Regions from separate parts of the Aeromicrobium wangtongii genome, predicted to be linked through region 1. Evidence: riboswitches for the same ligand, from Rfam matches in the RefSeq annotation. Region 1 holds a riboswitch; the other holds the start of a gene.
The links. Region 1 has a riboswitch for cobalamin ahead of NQV15_RS06460 (ribonucleoside-diphosphate reductase subunit alpha). Riboswitches for the same ligand answer to the same signal wherever they lie in the genome.
Positions count from the first base shown of each region.

Region 2: it holds a riboswitch for cobalamin, as region 1 does, so the genes downstream of both, NQV15_RS16295 (prenyltransferase/squalene oxidase repeat-containing protein) here and NQV15_RS06460 (ribonucleoside-diphosphate reductase subunit alpha) in region 1, are expected to answer to the same signal.

Region 1 is NZ_CP102173.1:1,266,889-1,282,311, forward strand. Features, by position in the region: gene NQV15_RS06420 (TetR family transcriptional regulator) at 1-136, shown strand, start outside; gene NQV15_RS06425 (SRPBCC family protein) at 146-559, opposite strand; gene NQV15_RS06430 (NAD-dependent epimerase/dehydratase family protein) at 664-1,584, shown strand; gene NQV15_RS06435 (GNAT family N-acetyltransferase) at 1,587-2,231, opposite strand; gene NQV15_RS06440 (STAS domain-containing protein) at 2,318-2,680, shown strand; gene NQV15_RS06445 (winged helix-turn-helix transcriptional regulator) at 2,785-3,183, opposite strand; gene NQV15_RS06450 (DoxX family protein) at 3,283-3,645, shown strand; gene NQV15_RS06455 (acetyl-CoA hydrolase/transferase family protein) at 3,666-5,174, opposite strand; cobalamin riboswitch at 5,302-5,516, shown strand; gene NQV15_RS06460 (ribonucleoside-diphosphate reductase subunit alpha) at 5,640-8,117, shown strand; gene NQV15_RS06465 (ribonucleotide-diphosphate reductase subunit beta) at 8,114-9,100, shown strand; gene NQV15_RS06470 (HNH endonuclease signature motif containing protein) at 9,203-10,492, shown strand; gene NQV15_RS06475 (peptide chain release factor 3) at 10,502-12,067, opposite strand; gene NQV15_RS06480 (5'-3' exonuclease) at 12,077-13,090, opposite strand; gene mgtA (magnesium-translocating P-type ATPase) at 13,185-15,423, shown strand, end outside.
Region 2 is NZ_CP102173.1:3,306,606-3,322,028, reverse strand. Features, by position in the region: gene icmF (fused isobutyryl-CoA mutase/GTPase IcmF) at 1-214, opposite strand, end outside; gene NQV15_RS16335 (MarR family winged helix-turn-helix transcriptional regulator) at 315-818, shown strand; gene NQV15_RS16330 (hypothetical protein) at 953-1,711, opposite strand; gene NQV15_RS16325 (hypothetical protein) at 1,858-2,574, opposite strand; gene NQV15_RS16320 (hypothetical protein) at 2,715-3,158, opposite strand; gene NQV15_RS16315 (acyl-CoA dehydrogenase family protein) at 3,287-5,194, opposite strand; gene rraA (ribonuclease E activity regulator RraA) at 5,267-5,752, shown strand; gene NQV15_RS16305 (GNAT family N-acetyltransferase) at 5,765-6,277, shown strand; gene gdhA (NADP-specific glutamate dehydrogenase) at 6,291-7,634, opposite strand; cobalamin riboswitch at 7,724-7,877, shown strand; gene NQV15_RS16295 (prenyltransferase/squalene oxidase repeat-containing protein) at 7,944-9,509, shown strand; gene NQV15_RS16290 (hypothetical protein) at 9,509-10,378, shown strand; gene NQV15_RS16285 (energy-coupling factor transporter transmembrane component T) at 10,345-11,466, shown strand; gene NQV15_RS16280 (ABC transporter ATP-binding protein) at 11,463-13,046, shown strand; gene NQV15_RS16275 (ECF transporter S component) at 13,043-13,831, shown strand; gene cspE (transcription antiterminator/RNA stability regulator CspE) at 14,022-14,225, shown strand; gene NQV15_RS16265 (antibiotic biosynthesis monooxygenase) at 14,333-14,905, shown strand; gene NQV15_RS16260 (enoyl-CoA hydratase/isomerase family protein) at 14,913-15,423, opposite strand, start outside.

The DNA of each region.
Region 1 (15,423 bases):
CCGCAACATGGTCTCGAATGCCGAGGAGGTCGTCGAGATGCCGGACGGGCGCCCTGACCTCGAAGAGAGCATCAAGGAGGGCGCCCGGCGTCAGATGCGTCTGATCGTTGTCGGCTTCCGCGACTGGAGGAGCTGAGCGCTCGGCTCAGCTGGAGCTTGCGACCTGACGGGCGCCGTAGGTGTCCTGTGCGGCGGTGGCCAGGTTGTCCAGGGCGCGCTTGAACACGTCGTCGCCCAGGGAGTCCTCGAGCTCCTGCAGGTGCTCCTCGTCGGCGGTGAAGTCGGCCGACCAGGTGACGTACGAGACCGCCAGTCCGGCGTCCTCGACGAGGATCGTCGCGCGGTGGTTCGCGATCGGGAACGGCGGGTCGGGCATGTGGTACGACAGCGTCTTGCCGGCGTCGTCCTTCTCCAGGATCGTCACGACCAGATCGGCGGGAGCCTCGGGGCCGTCGGCGTAGATGCGGAGCTTGGGGTGCCACTGCGCGAAGTCGTTGACCAACGACCAGACATCCTCAGAGGGTGCGGCGACAAACGTGCGACGGGAGATGCGGGGCATGGACGTCCTCTGGTGCGACAGTTCGGTATCAGGTCATTGAACCTCTAACGAGGCCTGATTGCCCCATTGTGGCAGTGAGTCATTTCTCACTCGAAGGAGCACTCATGACCGATCGCCATCTCATCGTCGGTGCCGGGCCGGTCGGCCGGCACGTGGCGCACCTGCTGACCGCACGAGGAGCCGAGGTCGTCGTGGCGACACGCTCGGGTTCGGACAGCGGCGTTGCCGGTGTGACGCACCGGCAGCTCGACGCCTCCGACCCGGACGCCCTGAGCGCGGCCGCCGAGGGTGCGTCCGCCCTCTACAACTGCGCGAACCCGCCGGACTACACGACGTGGGACACGGCGTGGCCGCCGCTGGCGGCCTCGTTGCTGACCGCGGCCGAGCGGTCCGGTGCGGTGTACGCGATCACCGGAAACCTGTATCCGTACGGCCCGGTCGTCGGTCCGATGCACGAGGCGCTGCCGGATGCGGCGACCGACCACAAGGGCGTCCTGCGGGCCAGGATGTGGGCCGATGCAAAGGCGCTGCACGACGCCGGGCGCATCCGCGCGGTGGAGGTGCGCGGCTCGGACTACGTGGGCTCGGGCGTCGGCGAGAACGGGCACGTCACTCGCCAGCTGCCGGGGATGCTGGCCGGCAAGCGGGCCTGGGTCGTCGGCCGCAAGGACCAGCCGCACACGTTCACCGACGTCCTCGACGCGGCACGGCTGCTCGTCGCGGCGGCGGACGACAGCTCCGCCCACGGCCGGTTGTGGCACGTGCCGAGCAATCCGCCCCGCACCCAGGAGCAGGCGCTGACCGACGTCATGGCCGTCCTGGACCGTCCGGCTCCGAAGGTGTCGGCGATCCCGACGCCGTTGCTGCGACTGGGGTCGCGGTTCGCTCCGATGGCCCGCGAGATCGCAGACCTGGCCTACCAGTGGGAGCGGCCCTACGTCCTGGACGACTCCGCGGCGCGCACGCACTTCGCGATGGAACCCACGCCGTGGGACGAGGTGTGCCGCAGGACCGCAGGACTGTGAGCTCAGGCGCCCATCAGCGACAGCATCTCCAGGCGGGTCTGCCATCCCAGGCTCGTGTAGAGCGGGCGCCCCTGCGCGCTGGCGGCGAGCACCCCGTGGGTGGCTCCGCGCCCCATGGCCTGGGCCGTGAGCGTGGCCATGACGTGCCGGCCGAGTCCTCTGCGCTGGAAGGCCGGCGTGGTCTCGATGCGGTCGAAGGTCGCGACCTGGCCCAGCACGGCGACGGTTCCGTTAGCGGCCACGGACGTTCCCGATTCCAGTGTGTACGTCACGGAGTGGTCATCCACGTCCCAGCGGAACGTCAGGTCCGCCTCCAGTGGCGGCACCGGCAGGTCGACCAGGTGGGTCGACATCAGTGCCTCGTCGTCACGGTCCAGCCGCACGCTCGCCGGCCGAGGGGCCGTCAGATAGGGGCCGACGTCGTGGGCGGCGACCGTCAGCATCGCGCGCGGGTCGCCATCGATGTGCCGCATGAGCTCCAGGAAGCGGTCGACGCCAGGCTCGACGCACACCAGCTCGGTCTCCCGGCTGGGCGAGCCCACGTGGACCAGCGGCCAGCCGTCCAGCTCGCTCGCCTCGATGCCGCGGAGGTGCGTCCACGTGGCGATCCACTGGTCGTTGAGGTTGCGGACGTCATTCAGGGCCATGGTCTCGATTCTCCCAGCTGGCTTTGGCTAGGATCGGACAGCTCGGCCGCACTCCTCGCGGGCGAGACGATGCCTCGGGAGCCGACATGACGCAGCAGCTGGACGTGAACGTCCGCCACGACCATGACCACGTCATCATCGACGTGGCCGGTGAGGTGGACATCGAGACGGCCCCCCGGCTGCGTGAGGTCGTCACCCAGGTGACCGACGACGGTGCCGAGCGTCTGGTCTTCGACCTCTCGAACGTCACGTTCGTCGACTCGGTCGGGCTGGGCGTGTTCGTCCTGGCCCGCAAGAAGATGCTGCTGCGCCAGGGGACGATCGGCATCGTCGCGCCCACCCGCCGGGTCGTCGCGATCTTCAAGATCGCCGGGCTCGATGAGCTGTTCCGCGTCCGCCCGAGCCTGACGGCGCTGCTCGCCGAGGACAACCCGGCGGAACCGGCGTAGCCGGACATCTCGCCCGGGAAAGCAAGTGTCCCCGCGCCGTTGGTGCGGCCGGGGACGTTGAGCCCGAAACCGCTAGATAGGGCGGCTCGGAACTGCCACCAAGTCTAGCCGACGTCCGGGGGTGGCTGCGCAGCGCGGGCGTCGAACGAGGTGTGGCTGCGCTCAATGCCCGGATTGTGCTCGACGGCCCACTCGGCCAGCGTCACAGCCGGGGCGATCAGCGTGCGGCCGGTTGCCGTGAGCTCGTACTCGACGCGCGGGGGCACCTCGGCGTGGACGGTGCGGGTGACGAGACCGTCGCGCTCCAGGAGGCGCAGGGTGCGGGTCAGCATCCGCTGGGAGACCCCCGGGATGCGCTGCTGCAGCTCGGTGAACCGCATGCTCCCGCCCTCGAGCGTGGCGACGACCAGCAGGGTCCACTTGTTGCCGATGCGGTCGAGGATGCTGCGGATCGCGCGGCCTCCGTCGCCGCGGATCAGGCAGGTCTTCTCATAGCTGGACATCGGCTCTCCCACGGTCAGGCACACCGGTGTGCCTTTTGTACGGGTCCTGATTGTCACTCATGATGATGCCACTTACCACTCGTAACCATCGGAGCGCTCATGACCATCGCCTACTGGATCCTTGCGGGTCTGCTCGCAGTGTTCTACCTCTACGCCGGCGGCAAGAAGATCACCCAGAGCCAGGAGGAGCTCGCCCCGATGATGGGGTGGGTCGACACTGTCCCGATGCCGGTCGTCCGGGCCCTCGGTGTCGTCGAGGTCCTGGGCGCCGTCGGGCTGATCCTGCCGCCGGCGACCGGCATCGCACCATGGCTGGCGATCGCGGCCGCTTCGGGGTTCGCCGTGCTCCAAGTCCTCGCGGCCGGACTGCACCTGTCCCGCGGGGAGGCCAAGGACACCGGCCTCAACGCAGCGCTGCTGATCGTCGCGGTGGCGGCAGCTTGGTTCGCCATGGCGTGGTGACCCCCGGGGACCGGGCGCACTCACATGCTGCCGGTCTCCAGGTATCGCTGGTGCCAGCTCAGTGCCTCGCCCATCAGGTGGGGCGTGTGACGGGCGCGCGGGCGCTCGGTCCAGGCCCTCTGCGTGTAGTCCAGCAGGGCGGGCCGGAACGTCGGGTGCGCGCAGCGCTCGATGATGCGCTCGGCGCGGGCGCGCGGCGAGAGGCCGCGCAGGTCGGCGATGCCGTGCTCGGTGACGATGACGTGGACGTCGTGCTCGGTGTGGTCGACATGGCTGACCATCGGCACGATCGCCGAGATGGCCCCGTCCTTGGCGGTCGAGGGCGTCAGGAAGAAGTTCAAGAACGCGTTGCGGGCGAAGTCGCCGCTGCCGCCGATCCCGTTCATGATGGCGCTGCCCATCACGTGGGTGGAGTTGACGTTGCCGTAGATGTCGGCCTCGAGCAGTCCGTTCATGGCGATGATGCCGAGGCGCCGCACCAGCTCGGGATGGTTGGAGATCTCCTCGCTGCGCAGCAGGATCCGGCCCTTGTAGGTGTCGATGTTGTCGATGAACCGGCGCGCGCCGACATCGGACAGGCCGAAGGACGTCGAGGACGCGGCCCGCAACGTGCCGTTGTCGAGCAGATCGAGCATTCCGTCCTGGATGACCTCGGTGAAGGCCACCAGGTCGGTGAACTCGCTGTCGCCGAGACCGGCGAGGACGGCATTGGCCACATTGCCCACGCCGGACTGCAGCGGCAGGAGCTCAGGCGGCATCCGGCCGGCGGCGACCTCGTGCCGCAGGAAGTCCACGACGTGCTCGGCGATCGCGGCCGAGTTCTCATCCGGCGGGCTGAAGGGCGCGTTCCGGTCCGGGCGGTCGGTCTCGACGATCGCCACGACCTTCTCCGGGTCGATGCGCAGGTACGGCTCGCCGATGCGCTGCATCGGATCGGTCAGCTCGATCGGGCGGCGGTGCGGAGGAAGCGCCGTCCCGTAGTAGATGTCGTGGAAGCCCTCCAGCCCGCGCGGCTGCCAGCTGTTGACCTCCAGGATGATCCGGTCGGCCTGGTCGAGCCAGGTCTTGTTGTTGCCGACCGAGCTGCTCGGCACGAGGAGTCCGCCGGGCAGCACGGCCGTCACCTCGACCACCGCGACGTCCAGGTTGCCGTAGAACCCGAACCACATGTGCTGCGCGGAGTGGCTCAGGTGGGCATCGACGTAGTCGACCTCGCCGAGGTTGATCAACGAGCGCATCGTCGGGTCGGAGTTGTAGGGCAGCCGGGTCGAGACCCCGTGGGCCTCGGCGAGGACACCGTCGGCGTCGGGCGCGGTCGAGGCACCCGACCACAGTCCGATGCGGAACTGCTCGCCACGGCCGTGCGCATCCACCATCGCGTCGTGCAGCGCGGCCGGAACCGCCTTGGGGTAGCCCGCTCCGGTGAATCCGCTGATGCCGACGTTGTCGCCGTCATTGATCAGCGCGGCGGCTGCCTGCGCGGACGTGATGCGGGCTCGCAGGACGGGGCACGTGATGCGGTCTGACATGACAACATTCTGGTGGGTGGGGTCGCGGGCTTGGATCCCGGTCCCTCGCCTGCGATCGCAGCACTGCGTGCTAGGGGCACCTGCGGCACCCCACATGTGGGGGGTTACACCGATGTGGTTTCCATATACAGTGACTCCCGCAGCTGGTTCGCCTCCTCAGCCAGGGGAGTCGTGGCAACAGGGAACCCGGTGGAAATCCGGGACTGCCCCGCAGCGGTAAGTGGGAACGACCTTCGTCATCAGCACTGGGCGCAAGCCTGGGAAGCGACGAACAGTAGGCGGCGGTGCTCCGGCACCGCCTGGCCCATGAGTCCGAAGACCTGCCAGTGCCGCGCCGTCCAGACGACGGTTCGGGTCCGCGACCTCGTGGGAAGGTCAGGGGATCAGGGTCGCTGTGTCGTCCCGTCTCCGTCACCCCTCGAGCTCGGACTGCGTCCACGCACCAGTTCACGAGGGGTGAACCGCATGACCATCACTGTCATCAAGCGCGACGGTACGCGCGCACCGTACGACGGCTACGAGATCGCCAGGTCCATCGAAGAGGCCAGCGCCGGGCTCGACGACCAGGTCGCCCGCGTCACGCAGCTGCAGGCCGAGCTCGAGATCACGCTGTTCGACGGCATCACCAGCGAACAGCTCGACGAAGCGGTGATCCAGGTTGCTCTGCAGAACGTCAAGGACGACCCGGCGTTCGACACGATCGCGTCGCGCCTGCTGGTCAAGACGCTGTACAAGAAGATCTTCGGCGAGGGCGTGAGCCGCGACGAGGTCCACGCCTTCCACGGCCCGGCCTTCGTCGCCTCGGTCCTGCGCGGTGTCGAGCTGGGCCTGCTCGACCCGCGCCTGACCGAGCTGTTCGATCTCGAGGTGCTGGGCGCCGCGCTCGACCCCGATCGCGACGATCTCATCCGCTACATCGGCGCACAGACGATGCGCACCCGCTACATGATCTGCGAGCCCGACGGCACGCCGCTGGAGGTGCCGCAGTTCTTCTGGATGCGCGTCGCGATGGGCCTGTCGCTGGGCGAGGACGATCCCACCGCCGCAGCCGTCGCGTTCTACGACAAGATGTCGCGCCTGGAGTACCTCGCGGCCGGCTCGACGCTGGTCAACGCCGGGACGTCCTACAGCCAGCTCTCCAACTGCTTCGTGATGCAGATGGAGGACGACATCGAGCACATCGCCAAGAGTGTGCGCGACGTCATGTGGCTGACCAAGGGCACGGGCGGCATCGGCATGTCGGTGTCCAGGCTGCGCGCCGAGGGCTCGCCCATCCGCAGCAACAACACCGCGTCCACCGGGCCCATCCCGTTCATGCACACGATCGACTCCACGCTGCGTGCCATCAGCCGCGGCGGCAAGAAGTTCGGCGCCCTGTGCTTCTACATGGAGAACTGGCACCTCGACTTCGCCCAGTTCCTCGACCTGCGCGCCAACTCCGGCGACCCGTACCGCCGCACCCGTACCGCCAACACCGCCGTGTGGATCAGCGATGAGTTCATGAAGCGGGTGCAGGACGACCGGGACTGGTACCTGTTCGACCCGCTCGACGTGCCTGACCTCGTCGAGCTGTACGGCGCGGCCTTCTCTGCGCGTTATGCCGAGTACGTCGCGATGGCCGATGCGGGGCGGCTGCGGCACAAGAAGATGCGCGCCCGCGAGCAGTTCCGAGCGATCCTGGTGTCGCTGCAGGCCAGCTCGCACCCGTGGCTGACGTGGAAGGACACCATCAACACCCGGGCGCTGAATCACAACACGGGCACGATCCACCTGTCGAACCTGTGCACCGAGATCACGCTGCCGCAGGATCGGGACAATGTCGCCGTCTGCAACCTCGCCTCGATCAACCTGTCCCGTCACGTCACCGGGCGCCGCCAGCAGGCCCGCGTCGACTGGAAGCGGCTGGCCGAGTCGACCCGCCTGGCCGTGCGTCAGCTCGACAACCTCATCGACATCACGATCTCGTCGGTGCCCGAGTCCGAGCACTCCAACGAGCTCAACCGCGCCCTCGGCCTCGGCGTCATGGGCTTCACCGACGTCGTCGAGCGTTTCGGGTACTCCTACGAGTCCGAGCAGTCGTACGACCTGATCGACCAGGTCATGGAGTTCATCAGCTGGCACGCCATCGACGTGTCGGCCGATCTGGCCCGCGAGCGCGGCGCCTACCCGAACTTCGAGGGATCGCGCTGGAGCCAGGGCATGGTGCCGATCGACTCCCTCGACCTGCTGGAGGCCGACCGCGGCGTGCCCGTCGACGTCGACCGCACGACGCGCCTGGACTGGGACGCCCTGCGCGGCAAGGTGTCGGCTGGCATCCGCAACTCCACCCTCATGGCGATCGCGCCGACGGCGTCCATCGGGCTGGTCGCCGGGACGACGCCGGGCCTGGACCCCCAGTTCAGCCAGATCTTCAGCCGGGCGACCAGTTCGGGCAAGTTCTTGGAGGTCAACCGGAACCTGGTCGAGGATCTGCGGGCCCTCGGTCTGTGGGAGAGCGTCCGTGAGGATCTGCTGCGACACCAGGGGGACCTGTCGAAGGTCGAGGGGGTGCCGGCCGAGCTGCAGGAGATCTACCGCACGAGCTTCCAGCTCTCGCCGTACGCATTCGTCAACGTCGCGGCCCGTGCGCAGAAGTGGATCGACCAGGCCATCAGCCGCAATATCTACCTGCAGAGCCGGGACGTGGGGGAGATGGTCGAGCTCTACGCCAAGGCGTGGGAGATGGGCGTCAAGACCACGTACTACCTGCACATGATGCCGCGGCACACCGCCGAGCAGAGCACCGTCAAGGTCAACAAGGCTGCGCAGCAGACGCCAGCCGGGGGAGCGCCGCGTCGCGGGTTCGGGGCGGTCGCCGCCCCCGTGGCCGAGCTCGAGGTCGTGGACGGTGCCGCCTGCCCGGTCGACCCGCAGGAGCGACTGAACTGCGAGTCGTGCCAGTGAGCGGGGGCATCCTGGGCACCGGCATCCAGGAGGGGCTGCTGCTCAAGCCCGTCACCTACCAGTGGGCCATGGACCTGTACGACCAGGCCGTCGCCAACACCTGGTTCCCGAACGAGATCCAGCTCGGCGAGGACCTGGCCGACTTCGAGCGCATGAGCGAGGAGGAACGTCACGCGCTGACGTTCCTGATGAGCTACTTCAACCCGAATGAGCTGCTGGTCAACAAGGCGCTGGCCTTCGGCGTGTACCCGTACGTCAACGCCGCCGAGTGCCACCTGTACCTGGCCAAGCAGATGTGGGAGGAGGCCAATCACTGCATGAGCTTCGAGTACGTGCTCGAGACGTTCCCGATCGACCGTGCGGCGGCCTACGACTCCCACGTGTCGGTGCCCTCGATGGCGGCCAAGGAGGAGTTCGAGATCCACTACATCCGGCGGATGACCGAGCAGACCCTCGACATCTCCACGACCGAGGGCAAGCAGGACTTCGTGCGCAACCTCGTGGCGTACAACGTCATCCTGGAGGGCATCTGGTTCTACTCAGGATTCATGGTGGCGCTGAGCTTTCGGCAGCGGAACCTGCTGCGCAACTTCGGCTCGCTGATCGACTGGATCGTGCGCGACGAGAGCCTCCACCTCAAGTTCGGCATCAACCTGATCCTGACGGTGCTGGAGGAGAACCCGGACGTCGCGACCCAGGAGTTCGCCGCCGAGATCCAGCAGATGATCCTGCACGCCGTGTCGATGGAAGAGGCCTACAACCGGGACCTTCTGCCCGGCGGGATCCTGGGCCTCAACGCGGACTACATCAACCAGTACGTGCGCTACCTGGCCGATCGTCGGCTGGAGGAGCTCGGCTTCGAACCGCACTACAACGCGGCGAATCCGGCCAAGTGGATGGCCACGGCCAACGACACCCTGCAGCTGGTCAACTTCTTCGAGTCGACCAACACGTCGTACGAGGTGAATGCCAAGCAGGGCTGAAAAATCCTGTCATATCAGGGTATTTCGTGTGCAGAACCATTGTGGTCACGGGCGGACTCCGATAGAATCGAACATACGTTCTAGTCGCTTCGGAGTCCGTCCATGATCCTCGATCAACTGTCATCGGTCAGAGATGATCTGGCTGCGCTCGAGCCCTGGGCGTTGACCGGCGGCGAGGTTCGTGAGGTCGCCGTCGCGGTGGTGAAGGCGCGGACGTGCCTGGATGCGGCGTTGTCGCGGTTGGCGGGTTGCGCGGACGACATGGGGTTGGCCAAGGATGACGGCGCGACGTCGACGACGGTGTGGTTGGCGGGTGCGACGGGGATCAGCAAGGGCGAAGCCGCCAAGCTCGTCGGTCTCGCGCGGGTGAGCGGGGTCCAGGCCAGCCAGGCGGCCTGGGCAGCCGGTGACCTGTCCACGGATCAGGCGGCGGTGATCATGAAGGCCATCGACAGCTTGCCGGACTGGTGTGGTGACGAAGAGCGCGCGGATGCGGAGGCGCATCTGATCCGCCTGGCCGGCGAATACGGCCTGGACGACCTGAAGCGACTCGCGAACCGCGTCTTGGAGGTCATCGACCCAGACGGCGCGGACGAGCACCTCGGGGAGCAGTTGCGCAAGCAGGAGCAGAAGGCCTGGGACGCCACCCGCATGTCGGTCAAGGACCGCGGTGACGGCACCACCAGGGGGTCGTTCATCATCCCGCAGGCCGATGCGGACACGCTGCGCGCTGCGCTGGAGGGGATCATCGCCCCGCGCCGGACGGCGGCCAACGCCGAGCACCACGGCATGGGTGCGCAGGACTGGTTGGCGCTGGGTCGTGACCAGAAGCTCGGGCACGCGTTCACCGAGCTCATCACCCATTTACCGACCGGCGCGCTCCCTCAGTCTGGCGGCCTGGCCGCCACCGTCGCGGTCACCGTGGACGTGGACGACCTCCGCACCGGGCAGGGCGTCGCCGAGAACACCTCCGGCACCCACATGTCAGCCAGGAAGGCGCAGCGGCTGGCGTGCAACGCGCACCTCGTCGCGCTGTATCTGGAGAACGGAACCCGGGTCATCGACCACGGCATGACCAAGCGCCTCTACGACCGCCACCAGCGCCTCGCCCTGGCCGTCCGGGACAAGGGATGTGTGTTCCCCGACTGCGACCGGCCACCAGCCTGGTGCGAGGCGCACCACCTGAGCTTCTGGTCAGAAGGCGGACCCACAGACCTGAACAACGCAGCGTTGCTGTGCCACTTCCACCACTTCCTGGTCCACGAGGGCGAGTGGGAAGCGCGCATGGGTGCCGACGGGATCCCCGAGATCATCCCGCCACCCCGCATCGACCCAGAGCAGAGACCCAGGCGCCACGCCAGGTTCACCAAGCAGGAACCCCGCGCCGCCTGAGAGCAGGTGTCAGTTGCCGCCGGCGGGAAGCTCTTCGAGCAGGACGTCGGGGTGTTCGCGAGCGGCGTTGTTGGCCCGCCACTTGTCGATGAACAGCGCCAGGTAGGTGCCGTCCGTGCGCTGCAGGACCTCGCAGCCGCGGAAGCCACGCAGCTCCTGCGCGCCTTCGGCGTCGGTGCGCCGGGCCACCTGGTAGTCCAGGCGGGTGAGGCGGATCGGCGAGTTGAACTCGTTGGTCATCCGCTCCTCGACGACCTCGAACTGCAGCGGGCCGACTGCGGCGAGCACGGGGCTCTGGTCACCGCGCAGGTCCGAGCGCAGGACCTGGACGACGCCTTCCTGGTCGAGCTGCTCGATGCCGCGACGGAACTGCTTGTACCGGCCGATGTCGCGGGCGGTCGCGGTCATGAAGTGCTCCGGGGCGAAGCTGGGCACCGGCGGGTACTCGATCTTGTCGCCGAGGTGCACCGTGTCGCCGACCCGCAGCGCCTGCGCGTTGACGAAACCGATGATGTCGCCGGGGGAGGCCTCCTCGACCGCGCTGGTCTCGCGGCCGAACAGCGACTGGGCGTACTTCGTGGCGAAGGGGCGGCCCGTCGAGGCGTGGGTGACGATCATGCCGCGCTCGAAGGTTCCCGACACCACCCGGGCGTAGGCCATGCGGTCCCGGTGGGAGCTGTTCATGCCCGACTGCACCTTGAAGACGAACGCGCTGAAGTCGTCCTCGACCCGGCGGACCGTGCCGTCCACGCCCGGCGTCGCGCTGGGTGCGGGCGCCAGGTCGAGCAGCAGGTCCAGCAGCTGGGCCACGCCGAAGTTCTGCAGCGCCGAGGCGAACATGACCGGTGTCGTCTCGCCGGCGAGGAACCGCTCCTGGTCGTGGTCGGCCTCGTCGAGGGTGAGCAGCTCGTGCTCGTCCCTCGCGGCGGACCACGCCTCGGCGTCGACGTCCTCGACCTCGTCGGCCGACATCCGGCGCTCCGGCGCGCGGGTGGCTCCGCCGGCGGTGCGCGTGTACTTCACGAACTCGCCCGTGCGGCGATCAAGGACGCCGCGGAAGTCGCCGGCCTCGCCGACAGGCCAGGTCAGCGGGGTGGGGCGCAGCTTGATCTGCCGCTCGATCTCGTCCATCAGGGCCAGCGGTGACAGGCCCGGCCGGTCCCACTTGTTGATCACGGTGATGACCGGGATGCCGCGCAGCGCGCACACCTTGAACAGCTTGAGCGTCTGCGGCTCGAGGCCCTTGCCGGCGTCGACCAGCATCACGGCCGAGTCGACCGCCGACAGGACGCGGTAGGTGTCCTCGGAGAAGTCGCTGTGACCGGGGGTGTCGACCAGGTTGACCACGTGGTCGCGGTAGACGAACTGCAGCGCCGCGGACGTGATCGAGATGCCGCGGGCCTTCTCCATCGCCATCCAGTCCGAGACGGTGGCGCGACGGTCGCCCTTGCCGTGCACGGCGCCGGCCTCGGTGATGACCCGCGCGTGCAGCGCGAGGGCCTCCGTCAACGTCGACTTGCCGGCGTCGGGGTGGCTGATGACTGCGAAGGTACGGCGCGGGCGTTTGTCGGGCACCCAGTGAATTTACCGGTCTGCGTGCAATGCCGCGGAGGCCGGGTCCGTGCTGAGCACCCGGATCGCCAGCGACGTGGTCGCCTCGACGCCCAGATAGCCCACGACCGTGTGGATGCGGTGGGGGTCCAGCGGGAGCAACCCGGGGGTGCCGGGAACGTCGGGAGTCAGCCCGAGGTCCAGGTCATCGCGGCCGGACATGATCCGCACGTTGAAGTCGTACCGCTCACGGGCGCCGGGGGCAGTGAGTCGGCGGACGACGGTGGCGCCCATCCGGCGCGAGCCCGTCTCCGTCGCCCAGGAGTCCAGGGTCGCCGCGACGACGCGTCCCTCGTTCCGGTCGATGTCCGCCCAGACGCTGCGCATCGGCCCGGCCTGGGTCAGCAGCTGGGCAGCGGTCTTCTCCCCGATGCCGGTGACGCCGGGCAGGTTGTCGCTGGCGTCCCCGCGCAGGGCGGCGAAGTCGAGGTAGTGCTCGGCGGCGACGCCGTACATCGCGACGAGTCGCGCCGGGGTGAGCAGGGGAGACCCGCTGAGCCCGCCGTTGATCAGGCGCAGCACCCGGGTGTGGTCGCTGATGTGCGCGAACGCGTCTCGGTCGGAGGTGACGATGACGCAGTCCCAGCCGTGGGACCGCGCCCAGGTGGCGGCCGAGGCGCTGACGTCGTCGGCCTCGAGTCCCGGGGGAGTGAGGGTGGCGAGGCCCAGGGCGTCGAGCAGGGCCCCTGCCCGCTCCAGCTGGTCGACGAGGGCCGGGTCCTTCTCGGCCCGCCCCGCCTTGTAGTCGGGATAGAAGTCCCGGCGCAGCGACGCGGTGCGGTCGTCGAGCCCGAAGATGACGGCGTCGGGCGCGAACCCGTCGATGGCCTCGAGGATCTGGCACACCATGCCGTGCAGCGCCCAGACGGGGCGTCCCGCCCGATCGGTCATCCGGGTGTGCGCCCGCGCGTGGTGGTTGCGGTGCAGCAGGGAGGGTGCGTCCACCACCAGCAGCAGCTTGCGGGGACGGTCTTCGGAGGCAGCCATGGGATCGCCGCCATCGTACGGCCCGGTGGGGACGTTGGGCCCTGCCGGGACGCCGGCCCAGACGATGAGATGTGACACCAGCCCGGGAGGCCCATTGCCATCGTCACTGCGCACCGCGGACGACGGATCGACGCCGGGGCAGGCGGTGCCTGCGTTCTGGAGCCGGTCGGCCGACGAGGTGCTGACGGCCCTCGGCTCGTCCACCGGGGGACTGACCACCCAGCAGGCGGACGCCGCACTGGAGGGTCAGACGTCCCGCCGGTCGGAGGCGACGCGGGAGGCGTCGAGCTGGCACCTGCTCCTGCGCCAGTTCGTGAGCCCGATCGAGCTGATCCTGGTGGCGGCCACCGTCTTGTCCGGGATCCTCGGTGACTGGACCGATGCCGGCATCATCTTGGTGATCCTGGTCCTCTCCGGCGTGCTGGGATTCGTGCAGGAGCGCAACGCGGGCAAGGCGATGAAGGCGCTGCTGGCCTCGGTCGAGGTGACCGCACAGGTGCTGCGGGACGGCGAACGGGTCGCCGTCGCGATGGACGAGGTCGTCCCCGGGGACGTGGCCGTGCTCAGCGCCGGCGACCTCGTGCCCGGCGACTGCCTCGTGCTGACCTCGCGCGAGCTGGTGGTCGACGAGTCGGCCCTGACCGGGGAGACCTTCCCGGTGGAGAAGCGTCCCGGCATCATCCCGGCGGCGGCCGCGATCGCCGAACGGGCCAACGAGGTGTTCCTGGGCACGCACGTGTCCAGCGGGACCGCGACGGTCGTCGTCGTGCACACGGGCGCCCACACGGAGATCGCGGCCGTGTCCGCCCGGCTGCGGTCGCCGGCACCGCGGACCGGCTTCGAACGGGGCATGACGGCCTTCGGCCTCCTCCTGGGGCGGGTGATGCTGGTGTTCGCCGGCGTGATCCTGCTGCTGAACATCGCGCTGGACCGCAGCGTGCTGGACTCGGTGCTGTTCGCCCTGGCGCTGGCCGTCGGGGTCACGCCCCAGCTGCTGCCCGCGATCGTGAGCATCAGCCTGGCCCAAGGGGCACGCGCGATGGCGCGGCAGCGGGTCATCGTCCGGCGGCTGGACGTCATCGAGGACTTCGGGGCGATGCGGATCCTGTGCTCGGACAAGACCGGCACCATGACGCAGGGCCGGATCGAGCTGGGGGCCGCGTTGACCCACGACGGCGCCGACAGCGCGACGGTCGCCGAGCTGGCCGCCCTCAACGCGGGGCTGCAGCAGGGGTGGAAGAACCCCATCGACGAGGCGATCATCCGCGCGCACCCGCCCGGCGCGGACGCCGAGGCAATCGACGAGCTGCCCTACGATTTCCGGCGCAAGCGACTGAGTGTGCTCGTGCGCAGAGGTGGGGCCGCGGAGCCGGTCGTGGTGACAAAGGGTGCGCTGGCCGATGTGCTGGCGGTCTGCACCGAGGCCCGGACGTCGACCGGGACGGTGCCGCTGGACGAGGCGGCCGGGCAGATCCAGCAGACCTTCGCGACCCTGAGCGCCGGCGGTTTCCGCGTGCTCGGTGTGGCCATGCGTCCGCTGCGGGTCGATCAGCTCCAGCTCGGCGACGAGGCGCACATGACCTTCATGGGCCTGCTGACCTTCGCGGATCCCGTGAAGCCCGACGCCGCCGCGACCGTCGCGGACCTGGTCGATGCGGGGGTGTCGGTGCGGATGGTGACCGGCGACAACCGGCTGGTGGCGGCCCACGTCGCGGCGGCGGTGGGCCTGGACATCTCTCGGGTCTGGACGGGGGCCGACATCGATGACCTGGACGATGCAGCCCTGGCCGCCGCCCTCCAGGGGGTCGAGGTGTTCAGCGAGATGAACCCCTTGCAGAAGGAGCGCGTCGTGCACGCCTTCCGCGCCACGGGGGAGGTGGTCGGGTACCTCGGCGACGGCATCAACGACGCCCCGTCCCTGCACGCCGCCGATGTGGGGATCAGCGTCGACACCGCGGTGCCCGTCGCGAAGCAGTCCGCCGCGATCGTGCTCCTGGACAAGGACCTGGGGGTCCTGCTGCACGGTGTCCGGCAGGGGCGGCAGACCTTCGCCAACACCATGAAGTACATCTTCATGACGACCAGCGCGAACTTCGGAAATGTCCTCAGCATGGCCTTCGCGGCCGTGACCCTGCCCTTCCTGCCGCTGCTGGCCGGCCAGATCCTTCTGGTCAACCTCCTCACCGACCTGCCGGCGGCCACGATCGCGACCGACCGCGTCGATGCCGAGCAGCTGCGGCGGCCGAGGGAGTGGAACACGAGGCTGATCGGTCGGTACATGCTCGTCTTCGGCTCGCTCAGCACGGTCTTCGACCTGACGACGTTCGTGGTCC
Region 2 (15,423 bases), 1.7 Mb from region 1:
AGGACGAGACAGCGATGCCCTGGACGTCCTCCTCGATCGCGGCGTCGACGACCTCCTTGACCGATCGGTTGTGGCCCAGGTGGATGACCTCGGCGCCCTGCGACTGGAAGATGCGCCGCATGATGTTGATCGAGGCGTCATGTCCGTCGAACAGGGCGGACGCGGTCACGAAGCGCACCGGGTTGACGGGGACGTGCAGGTCGTTCTGGGGCATGAGGTCCTCCGACGTCGGCGGCAGCAAATTACTTGGATCTAAAATAGTCGCATGTCCAACTAATTGCCACCCCTCGGCATCCGCCCCCTACGATGGGCGCATGTCCGACGCACCCCGCCTCGAGTTCGACCCGATCGAGCGAGCCGGGGAGATCTGGTCCAAGCGCATCGGTGATCCCACCTCGATGCGGTTCGCGACCTCGATCATGCGCGTCCAGCAGCTCATCAGCTCCGAGCTCGACGCCGTGCTCAAGCCCCTCGGCATCACCTTCGCCCGTTTCGAGGTCCTGGTGCTGCTGTCGTTCAGCGCGACCGGTCAGCTGCCGCTGAGCAAGATCGGGGAGCGGCTCATGGTCCACCCGACCTCGGTGACCAATGCGATGGACCGGTTGGAGTCGCAGGGTCTGGTGCGCCGGGTCGCGGACGAGAAGGACCGCCGCCGGACCTTCGCCGAGCTGACCCCGGAGGGTCGGCGGGTGATGGCCGAGGCCACCGCGGCGATCAACGCGATCGACTTCGCCGTGCCGGGGATGACCCCCGAGCAGCAGGACCAGGCCTACGAGCTCCTGCGCCACCTGCGCTCCGCCGCCGGCGACTTCGCCTGACCCCGCGGGGGACGCATCTTTCGACGTTCGCGCTGCCGGAGCTACCGAAAGGCAGAAAGATCCGTCCGCACCGCCAACCACGAGGGCCCCCGTCCCGAGAGGACGAGGGCCCTGCGATCAGGCAGTGCTGCGGATCAGATCTTGCCCGTCTTCAGGGTCGAGAACTTCTCCTGCGTCGCCGAGCGCGTGATGTACAGGCGGTAGCGGTACTTGGTCCGGTTCGTGATCTTGTACGAGCCGTTGCCCTTGGAGTTCAGCTTGATGTTCTTGACGGTGCGCCACTTCCCGCCCTTGGAGCGCTGCAGCTTGACCCGCTTGACCGACTGGTACTTGCCGTTCGACGGGTTGATGATCTTGACGCCGTAGACCTTGAAGGTCACCTTGCTGTTGCGACGGTGGATCTTCAGCGGGTACGTGGCCTTCGACGTCACGTGCTTGCGGGCGTAGAAGACGTTGCTGCGGTTCTGGTCGACCGTCCCGTCGGAGAAGAACGTCGGGCCGAGCTGGACCTTGCCGGAGCCCCAGCCACGCGGGATCTCGACGCCGCCATTGCCCTGGCCGGGGTACAGGATGACCCGTCCCTTGACCCGTCCGTTGATCGTGACCTGGGTCTGGACGTTGTTGCTCGGCGCCTGGCCGGCGACGTTGCCGAGGAACTGGGTGGTGGCGCGGTCGGTGATGACGCCCGAGCCGAGCCGCAGCGCCGTGATGACACCGGCTGCGTCGACGTTCGAGGTCGTGCCGAACGAGGTGGCCGACGGCGCCGCACTGGGAGCGGCGGCCGCGGCGGCGGTGCTGGTCTCGGCGGCCGAGACCGGCCCTGCGCCGAGGCTGAGAGCAAGCGCCGAGGCCGTGATGACGGCGCCGACGCGGGCAAGAGTGGATGTACGCATACGTTGTTCCCCCGGATCGTGATGAATTGGGCCCTAGTGAATCACACCTGGTCGGCGCCGCAAGACGGGCTGTCGCGCAGTCCAGGACGACGCCGGCCCCCGACCCGCAGGGGTCAGGGGCCGGCGCGAGGAGCGGTCGGTTCAGGTCAGATCTTCATACCCTTGGTGTGCCCGCCTTCGTACACGCTGGTGGTCTTGATGACCAGGCGGTAGTAGCGCTTCTTGCCGTCCTTGCGGGTGAACGTCTTGGTGCCGTTCTTCTTGAGGTTGACCTTCTTGAGGGTCTTCCACTTGCTGCCCTTCTTGACCTGGATGGTCGCCTTGCGGATGCCGACGTTCTTGCCGCGGCTGTCGACGTAGCGGGCCTTGATCTTGAAGGTGAGCTTCTTGCCCTTCTTGCGCACCTGGAGGCCCGAGCGGTACTCGACGCCGTAACGGATCTGGACGGCGTTGGACGCCCCCGCCACCGGACGGTCGGTGTAGGCGCCACGGTGCGGGGCCGGACGCGAGTCGTACCCGGACAGGGTGAAGTTGGTCAGCGTGACGGCACCGGCGCCCCATGCGCGCTCGTAGTAGAAGCCGTTCGAGTTGATGCGAACGCCCGCAGCCACCAGCCGGCCGTTGACGTTGACATTGGCCTTGAGGCCGTACGGAGTGGACGTCGAGCCCGGCGCGGCATATGCGAAGGTGCCGGGGACGAAGGTCGACGTGGAGTTCTTGAAACCGCTCAGCGCAACGGGCTGGATGACCGCGGTGGTCACCGTGGCGGTGTCACCCGGCGCAGCGGAGGCCATCGTCGTGGTGCCCGCGACAAGGGCGGTGGATGCAACGGCGACGGCCGCTGCGCGCAACAGAGCTCGCATGTGGTGTTTCCCCCTGGATGGTGTTGGATTCGTGGCGACATTCAAGCAGATCGTCCCTGAGTCGCAACACAGTGTCTCAACCAAAGGGACCGGCCCCCGACCCATACGGGTCGGGGGCCGGTCTCGCGGGTGCTACGAGGTCAGATCTTGACCGAGACGGTGCGACCGCCCTGGTACAGGCTGGTCGGCTTGATCACCATGCGGTACTTGCGCTTCTTGCCGTCGGTGCGCTTGTACGTGCCGGTGCCCTTGCGGTTCAGCTTGACGTTCTTCTGCGTCCGCCACTTGCCCTTCTTGAGGACCTGCAGCGTCACCTTGCGGATGCCGACCGGGCGGCCGGCGTCATCGCGGTAGCGGGCCGTGAAGCGGAACGTCAGCTTCTTGCCGACCTTCTTGACGCGGATCTTGGACTTGTAGTCGATCGGGTACGGCGCGACGGCGGTGGACACGTTCGCCGTGGTCGAGACGTTGGACGCGCTGGTGGCGGCGGGCGACGAGCCCTGGGCCGTGGCGGCCGTGGCGCCTCCGGCGACCAGAGCGGTGGACGCGACGGCGATGGCCGCTGAGCGCAAGAGATTCTTCATGGTGTGTTTCCCCCTGGAGGTGGTGGATCGTGGGTGGCCGCTGTTATCGGCGCTCCCCAGTGAACCAGACATCGTCAAGGCCGCAAGGTGGCCCCAAGCGGGGGTGTGACGTGGTCGTGCGACCGGCTTCACTCGGTCAGCAGCATCGCCGCGTTGAGCGTCTCCTCGGGCACGCCGAAGCCCTCGATCAGCGTCAGCGTGTGCGGCCGCAGCTTGTCGAGCAGGTCGTTGATCAGGGCCGTGACGGTCTTGGCGCGGGTGTCCGACAACCGGTTGTGGCCCATGAACCAGGCCAGGTCCTCCTCGATCGCGGACAGCGCGTAGAGCGAGCAGACGTCCCGCAGCAGCTCCTGTGCCTCCGGGTCCTCGCACCGGGCGATGCCCGCGGTGAAGGCCTCGAGGACGATGCGCTCGATGTGGACGCGCCCGGCGCGGATGACGTGGTCCTGCGCGGCGTTGAAGACCTCGAAGGCCTCGACGGGGTCCTTGCCGGCGCGGCGCAGGCGTCGCGCGGCGGTCTCCAGGACGTGCTGCTCGCGGTCCTCGAACAAGTTGAGCTGGGTGCCGCGGTCCAGCAGGTCGTGGTCGTCGTCGCTGTTGCCCGGGCGGGCGTCGATGAGCCGTTGGATGAGCTGGGACGCGGCGGTGCGCTCCTTGACCACGTCGGCGACCGTGCTCGCGGCGAACCGGACCATGCCCACCGGGTCGAGGCCGCCGACCTCCTGCGCGTACGACGTCAGCAGCTCCTTGGCCACGAGCTGGAACAGCACGTGGTTGTCGCCCTCGAACGTCGTGAAGACGTCCGTGTCGCCCTTCAGCGTCGTCAGGCGGTTCTCGGCGAGGTAGCCGGCGCCACCGCAGGCCTCCCGGGCCTCCTGGATGGCCTTGGTCGCGTGCCAGGTCTGGGCGGCCTTGAGGCCGGCGGCCCGGCTCTCCAGCTCGCGCTGCTGGTGCGGGGGAGGTGGCTCCTCCGAGCTCTGGACCCGGTCCATGCGGGCCACGAGCTGGTTCTGGGCGAAGCGCATGGCGTACGACTTGGCGATCAGCGGCAGCAGGCGCCGCTGGTGCATCCGGTAGTCCATCAGCAGCACCTCGTGCTCGGCATCCGGGCCGAACTGGCGCCGCTTGAGGGCGTAGCGGCCGGCGATGCTCAGCGCGACCTCGGTGGCTGCGCTGGCCGCGCCGCCGACGCTGATGCGTCCGCGGATCAGCGTGCCGAGCATCGTGAAGAAGCGGGCGTTCGAGCTCTCGATCGGGGAGGAGTACGTGCCGCCCTCGTCGACCTGCCCGTACTTGTTGAGCAGGTTCTCGCGCGGGATGCGGACCTGGTCGAACACGATGCGCCCGTTGTCGACCGCGCCGAGACCGCCCTTGTGCCCGTCGTCGGAGGTCGTGATGCCGGGCAGGTCGTTGCCGTCCTCGTCGCGGATCGGGACGATGAAGCAGTGCACGCCGTGGCCCTCACCCTTGGTGATGAGCTGGGCGAACACGGCCGCGACCCGGGCATGTGCCGCGGCGCCGCCGATGTAGTCCTTGCGCGCCGACGGCGTCGGGGAGTGGATGACGAACTCCTGCGTCGCGGGGTCGAAGGTCGCGGTCGTCTCGAGGCTCTGGACGTCGCTGCCGTGACCCGTCTCGGTCATCGCGAAGCAGCCGAGGATGTCCAGGTTGATGAGGCCGGGTATGTACTTCTCGTGGTGTGCGGCGGTGCCGAGGTTCTCGATCGCCCCGCCGAACAGCCCCCACTGGACGCCGGCCTTGACCATGAGCGACAGGTCGAACTGCGCCAGCATCTCGATGCCCGTCACCGCCATGCCCGGATCGCCGGTGCCTCCGCTGGAGACCTTGAAGCCTGCGGCCGGGATGCCGGTCGGCACCAGCTTCTTCATCTGCTCCAGCACGCGCGCCCGCGCCTCGTCGAGCGTCAGGTCGTGGTCATAGGCGAGGTCGAGTTCGGCCAGCTCCTTGCGGGACTGCTCCCGCACATGGCGCCACTTGCCGTCGAGGGACATACGGAGTTCGTCGCTGAGCGTCATGCGCCCACGGTACCGGCGCCTGCTGTGCGTGGCAGGCCGGTAGCGTGGGCGCCACCCGTCGAGAGGATGACCGTGTTCACGACTCCTGACCTGTGTGACGACCACCCCGAGGACGTCCGGGTGATGGCGCCGATGTTCCGGACCTTCGGAGGTCGCGAGGCCTTCTTCGGCCAAGCGGTCACGGTGCGGTGCCACGACGACAACTCGCGGGTCAAGGACCTGGTGGCCACCCCGGGTGAGGGGCGGGTCATCGTGGTCGACAACGGCGGGACGACCGGGCGCTCACTGCTGGGCGACAACATGGCGTCGGCCGCAGCCGACAACGGCTGGGCCGGCCTGGTGATCAACGGCGCCGTGCGCGACGTCGAGATCCTGAGGACGATCGACCTCGGCGTGCAGGCCCTGGGCGTGTTCCCGGTGCGGACCGATCCGCAGGGCGCCGGTGACGTCGGCCTGACCGTCACGTTCGGCGGCGTCTCGATCACGCCGGGCGACTGGGTCTACGCCGACGCCAACGGCATCGTCGTGGCGTCGAGGGCGCTGCACCACGTGGCGTGACACCATGCCGCCGTGCCCTCGATCCGTCTGCTCGCCCTTGACGACGTCCCTGCCCTGACAGAGCTCCACCGCCGCAACCGCGATCATCTCCAGCCGTGGGAGCCGGTGCGGGCGGACAGCTGGTTCACCACTGAGGGTCAGCTCGCGGCGGCGCGCACCGCGCTGGAGGGTCACGCCGACGGCACGTCCCATCCGTGCGTCATCCTCGAAGACGACGGGCGCCTGGTCGGTCGCATCGGGTTGAGCAGCATCATCCGTGGCGCCTTGCAGTCCGGTTCGGTCGGCTACTGGGTCTCCGCGGACGCGCAGGGTCGCGGGATCGCCACGGCCGCGCTGCGCTCGCTCGTGCAGGTGGCGTTCGGGGAGCTGGACCTGCACCGGGTGCAGGGCGAGACGCTGACGCACAACACCGGCTCCCAGAAGGTCCTCGAACGCGCCGGCTTCGTGCGCTACGGCATGGCCCCGGACTACCTGCGCATCGCGGGCCGGTGGCAGGACTGCGCGCTGTTCCAGCTCATCGCCTGACCCGACCGACGAATCAGATGACGCCCAGGGCGATCATCGCGTCGGCGACCTTGGTGAAGCCGGCGATGTTGGCGCCCGCGGTGTAGCTGCCCGGGCTGCCGTACTCGTCCGCAGTGGCGAGGCAGCGGTCGTGGATGCCGCGCATGATGTCGGCCAGGCGCTCCTCGGTGTGGGCGAAGCTCCACGAGTCGCGTGAGGCGTTCTGCTGCATCTCCAGCGCGCTGGTGGCGACGCCACCGGCATTGGCCGCCTTGCCGGGCGCGTACCGCACCCCGCCCTCGGTCAGGACCTTGATCGCCTCGGGCGTGCACGGCATGTTCGCGCCCTCGGCGACGATCATGCAGCCGTTCGCGACGAGCCGCGCCGCGTCATCGGCGTCGAGCTCGTTCTGGGTCGCGCACGGCAGCGCGATGTCCGCCGGCACGTGCCAGATCGATCCGTCCCGGCCCAGTTGGGCGCCGGCGCCGCGGGCAGCGGCGTAGTCCGCGATGCGTCCCCGGTCGACCTCCTTGACCTGCTTGAGCAGCGCCAGGTCGATGCCGTCCTCCTCCACGACGTAGCCGCTGGAGTCCGAGCACGCGACCACGGTTCCGCCGAGCTGCTGGACCTTCGCGATCGCGTACGTCGCGACATTGCCCGAGCCCGACACGGTGACGCGCTTGCCCTCCAGGGACCCGCCGGTCGCCTTGAGCATCTCGTCGACGAAGAACACCGTGCCGTAACCGGTGGCCTCGGTGCGGACGCGCGACCCGCCCCACGAGATGCCCTTGCCGGTCAGGACGCCGGACTCGTAGCGGTTCGTGATGCGCTTGTACTGGCCGAACAGGTAGCCGATCTCGCGGCCGCCGACACCGATGTCACCGGCGGGGACGTCGGTGTACTCACCGATGTGGCGGTACAGCTCGGTCATGAACGACTGGCAGAAGCGCATGACCTCGGCCTCCGAACGACCCTTCGGGTCGAAGTCCGAGCCGCCCTTGCCGCCGCCGATCGGCAGACCGGTCAGCGCGTTCTTGAAGATCTGCTCGAAGCCGAGGAACTTGACGATGCCCAGGTTGACGCTGGGGTGGAACCGCAGCCCACCCTTGTACGGGCCGAGGGCGGAGTTGAACTCGACCCGGAAGCCGCGGTTGATGTGCACCTGTCCGGCGTCATCGGTCCACGGGACGCGGAAGATGATCTGACGCTCCGGCTCGCACAGCCGCTTGATGACATCGGCGTACTCGGGGTGCTTCGTGACGACGGGGCCCAGGCTGTCGAACACCTCGCGGACGGCCTGGTGGAACTCCAGCTCTCCCGGGTTGCGGTCGAGGACCTGGTGGAACAGGTCGGTGAGCTTGTCGTCGAGGCCTGGCACGTGTGTTGCTCCCTTGTTCGGCTGCCATACCGTCCACGACAGCTCCTCGTCGAGGCTACTCATCGCTCGGCGGTGCCCGCCCGATAGGTCCCTGCTTCAGCGGGTGCTAGATTCGTCGAGCCATTCGGCACAACTCCATCCACCCGCATCGCAGGGGAAGCCGGTCCAAGTCCGGCGCTGACCCGCAACCGTAGGCCACCTCAGGTGGCGAGCCGGAGCACCTGCCTGTGGGACTTACCGATCCACGCTGTCGAGGACAACACGTGACGGGCTCCTGGGCCTTTCCGTGATGCAGCGGGAAGGACTCCGATGAACAGCACCACCCTCCGCCGCCTCGGTGCGGCCGTCATCGCCCCGGCCCTGGCCGCAGGCATGGTCGTCGCCGCGCCCTCCGCGCAGGCCGCACCCAACTCGTACGCCTACTCGGCTGCCCGCTGGCTCAGCGACCAGCTGACCGACGGGGTCGTGCACAACGAGCAGTACGACTTCGACGACTACGGCCTGACGCTCGACATCTTCTTCGCGCTCAATGCGCTCGACACCCGGGCCGGCGACCAGAAGCGCATCATCGACGCGCTGTCAGCCGACCCGAGCGTCTACACGGGCAGTGGCACCGCGGTGTACGCCGGCGCGACCGGCAAGCTGGCGACGGCGGTCCAGGCCAGCGGCGGCCAGGCCGATGACGTGGCCGGCGTCGACCTGATCAAGCAGGCCGAGGCGCTGGTCACCTCGTCCGGACGAGCCAGCGACACCTTCGACCCCGCCGACGAGTACGGCGCGGACTACTCCAACGCGATCGGTCAGTCCTTCGTGGTGCGGGCGCTCTCGACCGCCAGGAGCCCCCTCGCCGACGAGACGGTCGACTACCTGCTCGAGCAGCAGTGCGACGACGGCTCGTTCCGGGTGCAGATGGCCGATGAGCAGTGCACCACGACCGTGGGCACGATCGACGCCACCGCCCTGGCGGTGCAGGCGCTGCAGGTTGCCAAGGGCGCCGGCCAGGCAGACGTCCAGGACGACATCGACCAGGCCGTCGCCTGGCTGCTGGGGCAGCAGGCCCCCGACGGTGGGTTCTCCGACGAGGGCACCTCGAACACCAACTCCACGGGGCTGGCCGCTGCCACCCTCAGGGCGACCGGCAAGGACGGCGCCGCGGGCAGCGCGGCCGCGTTCATCGTCGACCACCAGGTCACCGACGCCGTCGCCGAGGACTCCCTGCTGGCCTCCGAGCTCGGCGCGGTCGCCTTCGATCAGGCTGCGCTGGATGCGGCGAAGGCCTCGGGCATCGACGAGACCACGCGCGACCAGTTCATCCGGGCGACGGCGCAGGCCGCGATCGGCGTCAACGCCCAGCTGTCGGCGACCTCGCTGGCCGTCACCGTCCCGTCAGGTCTGAGGAAGGCCGGCAGCACCATCGCGGTGTCGGCCACCGGTCTGCGCGCCGGCGAGAAGTACTCGCTCTCGGTGGCAGGTGGTGGCTCGTTCACCGGATCGGCCGACGCCGAGGGCCGGGTCGCGCGCTCCGTGCCCACCCCGGCCGGAACCGCCCAGCGTCTGGTCACGGTCGTGGGATCGCGCTCCAACCGCGTCGGAACCACCGCCGTCACCCTTCTCGGGGCCCGCAAGATCACCCCGAAGCTGCGCCACAAGACGGTCAAGAAGGGCAAGAAGCAGACCATCTCGGTCTCCGGCCTGACGCCGGGCGAGCGCGTCCGGGTGTACCTCGGCGGCAAGCTGGTCAAGTCCGGAACGGTCTACTCCAACGGCACGTACACGGCCCAGAGCAAGGTCGGCAAGAAGGCCGGCAAGAAGACCGTGAAGGTCATCGGCGCCTTCGCCGACCGCACCGGCTCGAAGTCGTTCCGGGTCAAGTGATGCGCCGATTCGCGGGCCTGCTCGCCGCGCTGCTGCTGGGCAGCGCGGCAGGGGTCGTCCTCGCAGCCGGTCCGGCCGCTGCGGCCTCCTGCCCCGCGGGACAGGGGGTCACGGTCGTGGTCGGGTCGAGCGTGTCCTGCGACCCCGGCGGCGGCGGAACCGCGGCCAGCAGCATCAAGGCCACCGGGCACACCCTGACGATGGTCGACCGACAGCCGGGATTCGTGTGCCGCGTCGACGGTGCCCCCAGCTCGGCGGGTTGTGTCAACACCCCGCCGACTGACGCGTACTGGGGGGTGTTCTGGTCGGACGGCAAGTCCGGGAAGTGGACCTACGCCACCCAGGGCGTCGGATCGCTGCGGATTCCCGCGGGCGGATGGGTCGCGATGGTGTTCCAGAACAGCAGCTCCAGGACCTACCCGGGCGTCAACCCCGTCGGCACGGCCCCGGCCCCGGCTGCCACGAAGCCGGCCGGCCAGCCGACCCCCAAGGCGACCGCCACCCCGAAGAAGGTCGTCACGCCGAAGGCGACGGCGCCGACTGCCGGGCGTACCGGCAGCGCACCGGCGGCACCCCCGGGTGCCAATTCCGCGGCGCCGGGGACCCCGGGGACGCCGACCCCATCCGCGACCCCGTCGACGGGAGCCGCGGCCACCACTCCCGCGCCTGCCCCGTCGCCCTCGGCTGCCGCGGAGCAGCCGGCTGCGGCGCCGGAGACCACCGATGACATCGAGTCGACCAGCAACCAGGCCGACTCCTCGGACGGGTCCGGCTCGCTGGGCTGGGTCGCGGCCGTCCTGGTCATCGCGCTGGTCGCCGGCATGGGGGCCGTGCTGTGGCGGCGCAAGGCGGCGGGCGGGCCGTCATAGCCACCGTCCTGCCACGCGATCTGCACCCAGGGGCCTGGTGGATCTGGTCCCTGGGTCTGGCCGCTGCCGTGTCGCGCATGGCGAACCCGATCCTGATCGTCCTGGTCGTGCTGGTCGCCTGCTTCGTGGTGCTGGCGCGGCGCACCGAGGCGCCGTGGGCGATGTCGTTCCGGTTCTACCTGTACCTGGGCCTGCTGATCATCGGGATCCGCGTCGTGTTCCGGATCCTGGTCGGCGGCAGCGGCGGGGGACCGGTGTTGTTCACGCTGCCGAGCATCCCGCTGCCGGAGGCGGTCCGCGGCATCGAGCTGCTGGGCCCGGTCACCCGCGACTCGCTGCTCGCCGCGCTGTACGACGGCATGCGGCTGGCCGCGATCGTGATCTGCGTGGGCGCGGCCAACACCTTGGCCAATCCCAAGCGGCTGCTCAAGTCGATGCCCCCGGCGCTGTACGAGGTCGGCACGGCGATCGTGGTCGCGCTCTCGGTGTTCCCGCAGCTGGCCGAGAGCGTGCAACGGGTCCGCCGGGCACGGCGGTTGCGCGGCGACCCGGGCAAGGGCATCGGCTCGCTGCGGCGGATCATCGTCCCCGTCCTGGAGGACGCCCTCGAACGCTCCATGACGCTGGCCGCCGGGATGGACGCGCGCGGCTACGGACGTTCCGGGGAGGCGACGCGTTCCGCCCGGCTGCTCACCGGCACGCTCATGCTGGCCGGCCTCGTCGGTCTGTGCGTCGGCACCTATGCATATCTGGACTCGACGGCGCCCCGGGCGCTGGCCTGGCCGATGCTGGCGGCCGGCGTCGTGCTGGCGGTGCTGGGGTTCGTCGTGGCCGGCCGGCGCGTCGAGCGGACGAGGTACCGCCCCGATCGGTGGCGCACCGGTGAGCTGGTGGCGGTCGCGTCGGGCGTGGCGGTCGCCGTGCTGACCTACGCCATCGCCGCGCGGCGTCCGGACGTCATCCTGCCGTCGGTCGCCGACGGGCCCGAGCTGACGATCGCGGCGCTCGTGGCTGTCATGATCGGGCTCGTGCCGGCCTTCCTGACCCCTCCGCCGGTGCTCGACGCGACCGCGGAGGTGCGCCGATGATCGAGCTGCGCGGAGTCGGTTTCACGTACGACGGTGCCGACGAGCCCGCCCTGCAGGGCGTGGACCTGGTCCTGCCCGAGGGCGAGCTCGTGCTGGTCGCCGGCCGCACCGGTTCGGGCAAGTCGACCCTGCTGGGCACCTTCAACGGCCTCGTCCCGCACTTCAGCGGCGGCGAGCTGGCCGGCGACGTGCTGATCGACGGGGAGTCCATCCGCGGGCGCGCGCCCCGGGAGCTGGCCGACCGCATCGGCTACGTCGGGCAGGACCCGCTCGCCGGATTCGTCAGCGACATCGTCGAGGACGAGCTGGCCTACGGCATGGAGCAGCTCGGCCTGGACCCGAGCACGATGCGCCGCCGGGTCGAGGAGACGCTCGACATCCTGGGCATCGCCGGACTGCGGTCGCGGCCGCTCCGGACGCTGTCGGGCGGGCAGCAGCAGCGCGTCGCGATCGGCGCGGTGCTGACGATGCACCCGCGCATCCTGGTCCTCGACGAGCCGACGTCGGCGCTGGACCCGACCGCGGCCGAGGACGTCCTGGCGACGCTCGCCCGGTTGGTCGACGACCTCGGGCTGACCGTGGTGCTGGCCGAGCACCGGATGGAGCGGGTCATCCCGTTCGCGGACCGGCTCGTGCTGGTCGAGGGCAGCCGCGTGCGCGACGGCGAGCCGGCCGAGCTGTTGGCCGACTCCAGCGTCGCGCCGCCGCTCATCGAGCTGGGCCGGCTCGCGGGCTGGTCCCCGTTGCCGCTGTCGGTGCGCGAGGCGCGTCGCCGCCGGTCGTCCCTGGGCGTCCTGCCCGAACCGGCGCCGGTCGATCTGCCGGCCGCCGAGCCGGCCCTGACCGCGACCGGGATCTCGGTGACGTACGGATCGGTCGTCGCGGTCCGCGACGTGGACCTCGTGGTGCCCGCCGGCCGGGTCGTGGCCCTGATGGGCCGCAACGGCTCGGGCAAGTCATCCCTGCTGTGGGCGGTGCAGGGCACCGGCAGGCGCAGGTCCGGCACCGTCGACGTCGATGGCTCCGATCCCGGCACCCTGTCCAGCAGCGAGGCCCGCAACCTGGTCGGCCTGGTCCCGCAGACCGCCAGCGACCTGCTCTACCTGGAGACGGTCGACGAGGAGTGCGCGGCCGCCGACAACCAGGCCGGCTCCCCGGTGGGCACCTGCCGGGCGATCCTGGACCGGCTCGCGCCGGGCATCCCCGGCAGCTCCCACCCGCGCGACCTGTCCGAGGGGCAGCGGCTCTCGCTCGTCCTGTCGATCGTGCTGACGGCCCGCCCCCGCGTCATTGCCCTGGACGAGCCGACCCGCGGCCTGGACTACACCGCGAAGTCCGAGCTCGCCGGCATCCTGCGCGAGCTCACCGCCGAGGGGCGTGCCGTCCTCCTGGCCAGCCATGACGTGGAGTTCATCGCCCACGTCGCCGACGAGTGCGTCGTCCTGGCGGACGGGGAGGTCGTCTCGACCGGGCCGACCGCGCAGGTGCTGGCCGAGTCGCCGGCGTTCGCTCCCCAGGTGTCCAAGATCCTGGGACCCGGCTGGCTGACGGTCGAGCAGGTCGCGGAGGCGCTGGCATGAGCCAGGTGGCGTCCAGGTTGCGGCCGCGGTCGATCGCGGTGCTGGCGGTCGCCTCGCTCGCCGGCCTCCTGATGTTCATGTGGCCGCTCGTGCTGGTGCCGGAGGCCGGCGCGACGCGGGTCGACCCGCCGTTCTTCTTCATGCTGCTGCTGCCGCTGGTGGTCGGCGTCGTCGTCGTCGAGCTGACCGAGGGCGGCATGGACTCCAAGGCGCTGGCGATGCTGGGGGTGCTGACGGCGATCAACGCCGCGCTGCGGGCGCTCGGGGCCGGGACGGCGGGCATCGAGATGGTGTTCTTCCTGCTGATCCTGTCCGGGCGGGTGTTCGGCGCGGGCTTCGGCTTCGTGCTGGGGTGCACGTCGCTGTTCGCATCGTCCCTGCTGACGTCCGGGGTGGGCCCGTGGCTGCCGTTCCAGATGCTGGCCTCGGCGTGGATCGGAATGGGAGCAGGGCTCCTGCCGCGCCGCCTGACCGGACGCGCCGAGATCGTGGCGCTGGTCGTCTACGGCGTCGTGTGCTCGTACCTGTACGGATTCTTGATGAACCTGTCGTCGTGGCCGTTCACCCTGGGCATCGAGGTGCCGGGCCACGAGGGCGGACTGTCGTTCGTGCCGGGCGCCGACCTGCTCGACAACCTGCACCGGTTCACGATCTACACGCTGCTGACCTCGACGGCGGGATGGGACACGGGTCGCGCGATCACCAACTCGATCGCGATCGTGGCTCTGGGACCGGCGATTCTTGCCACCTTGCGACGGGCCGCGCGGCGGGCCCGCTACGTGTAGATCGTCACAACTTCGCCCAGAGGAGGCGCTTTGTGGAAAAGCCCGCTACAGTAGACATCAGTTGCACGACGTTGGGCTGTACGAACGAATGATGTTCCATCACTGGTTTTGATTTCTTCTCGGTTAAATGTGTGTCGCGACGGCTGTCCGCGAAAGGCGTGGACGGCAACTCGCAAGAAGGAGCAAGACTATGGCTACTGGAACTGTCAAGTGGTTCAACGCTGACAAGGGCTTCGGATTCATCGCCCCGGACGACGGCAGCGAGGACGTGTTCGCGCACTTCTCCGCCATCGCGTCGAGCGGTTACCGCTCGCTGGACGAGAACCAGAAGGTCGAGTTTGACGTCGAGCAGGGCCAGAAGGGCCTGCAGGCGACGAACATTCGTCCCCTCTGAATCCACTGATCTGAACTAGATCACCGCAAGACCCCCGGAGCCTGGCTCCGGGGGTCTTTGCATGTCCGACCACGGCCGACACCGTCGCGAACACACCAGGGGAGCCCATGACCGAGCTGACGACCGGACCCGTGACCGTCTCGATCACCCGCCGGGTCGACCCCTCGCAGGAGGACCAGATGCTGGCCTGGCTGCGGGCCAGCAACGAGCTGGCCGAGCGCTTCGAGGGATTCCTCGGCTCGGGCTGGGTGCGCCCGGCCACCGAGTCGGCCGAGTGGCACATGCTCCGGTTCGCGTCGCCGCAGGCGCTGGACGCGTGGGAGCAGTCCGCGCAGCGTCGCTGGTGGTTGGACTCCGCCCAGGGATTCGTCGACGAGTCCTCGCGGGAGCACCGCACCGGTATCGAGGGCTGGTTCGACGAGCCCTCCAGCGTCGACGTGCAGGACCTGCGGACCCCCGCGGCCGCGCCGCCGCGCTGGAAGCAGATGTGCGCGATCTTCATCGTGTTCTTCCCGCTGAACCTGATCGGCAACGTGGTGGGCCGGGAGTACCTGAGCCACTGGTGGCTGCCCGGGCGCGTTCTGCTGACGGTCTGCATCATGATGCCGCTCATGACGTACGTGCTGCTGCCGTGGGTGACGCGACTGCTCGCCCCGTGGCTGCACCGGGTGAGGTCCTGAGCCCGCCTCAGCCGAACAGGTGACCGAACGTCGACGGGTCGACCTCGGCCAAGGTCGCGGGATCCCATGTGGGGGACCGGTCCTTGTCGATGACCTGGGCGCGGATGCCCTCGGCCATGTCGGGCACGCCGAGCAGGAAGGCCGACACGGCCAGGTCCTGGTCGAGCGCGGCCCGAAGGTCCGGCAGCGTCGCGGCACGGCGCAGCGCGGCCAGGGTCAGCGCCACGGCGGTCGGTGACCGGGCCTCGATCTCGTCCGCGGCCAGTGCGGCCGCCTCGACCCCACACGCTCGCAGCCGCGCGACGATCGCCAGGGGATCGTCACCGCGGTAGCACTCGTCGATCCACGAGCGCTGCGCCGCCAGGGCCGACGCCCCGGGATCGATCGACAGTCGGGCGAGCACGGCGTCGGGTGCCTCGGTCCGCAGGGCCGACTCGAGCTCGGCGAGTCGCACGCTCGGCACCAGGACGTCAGCCAGACCGAGGGCGATGGTGTCCGGCCCGTCGGCGCTGGCGGCG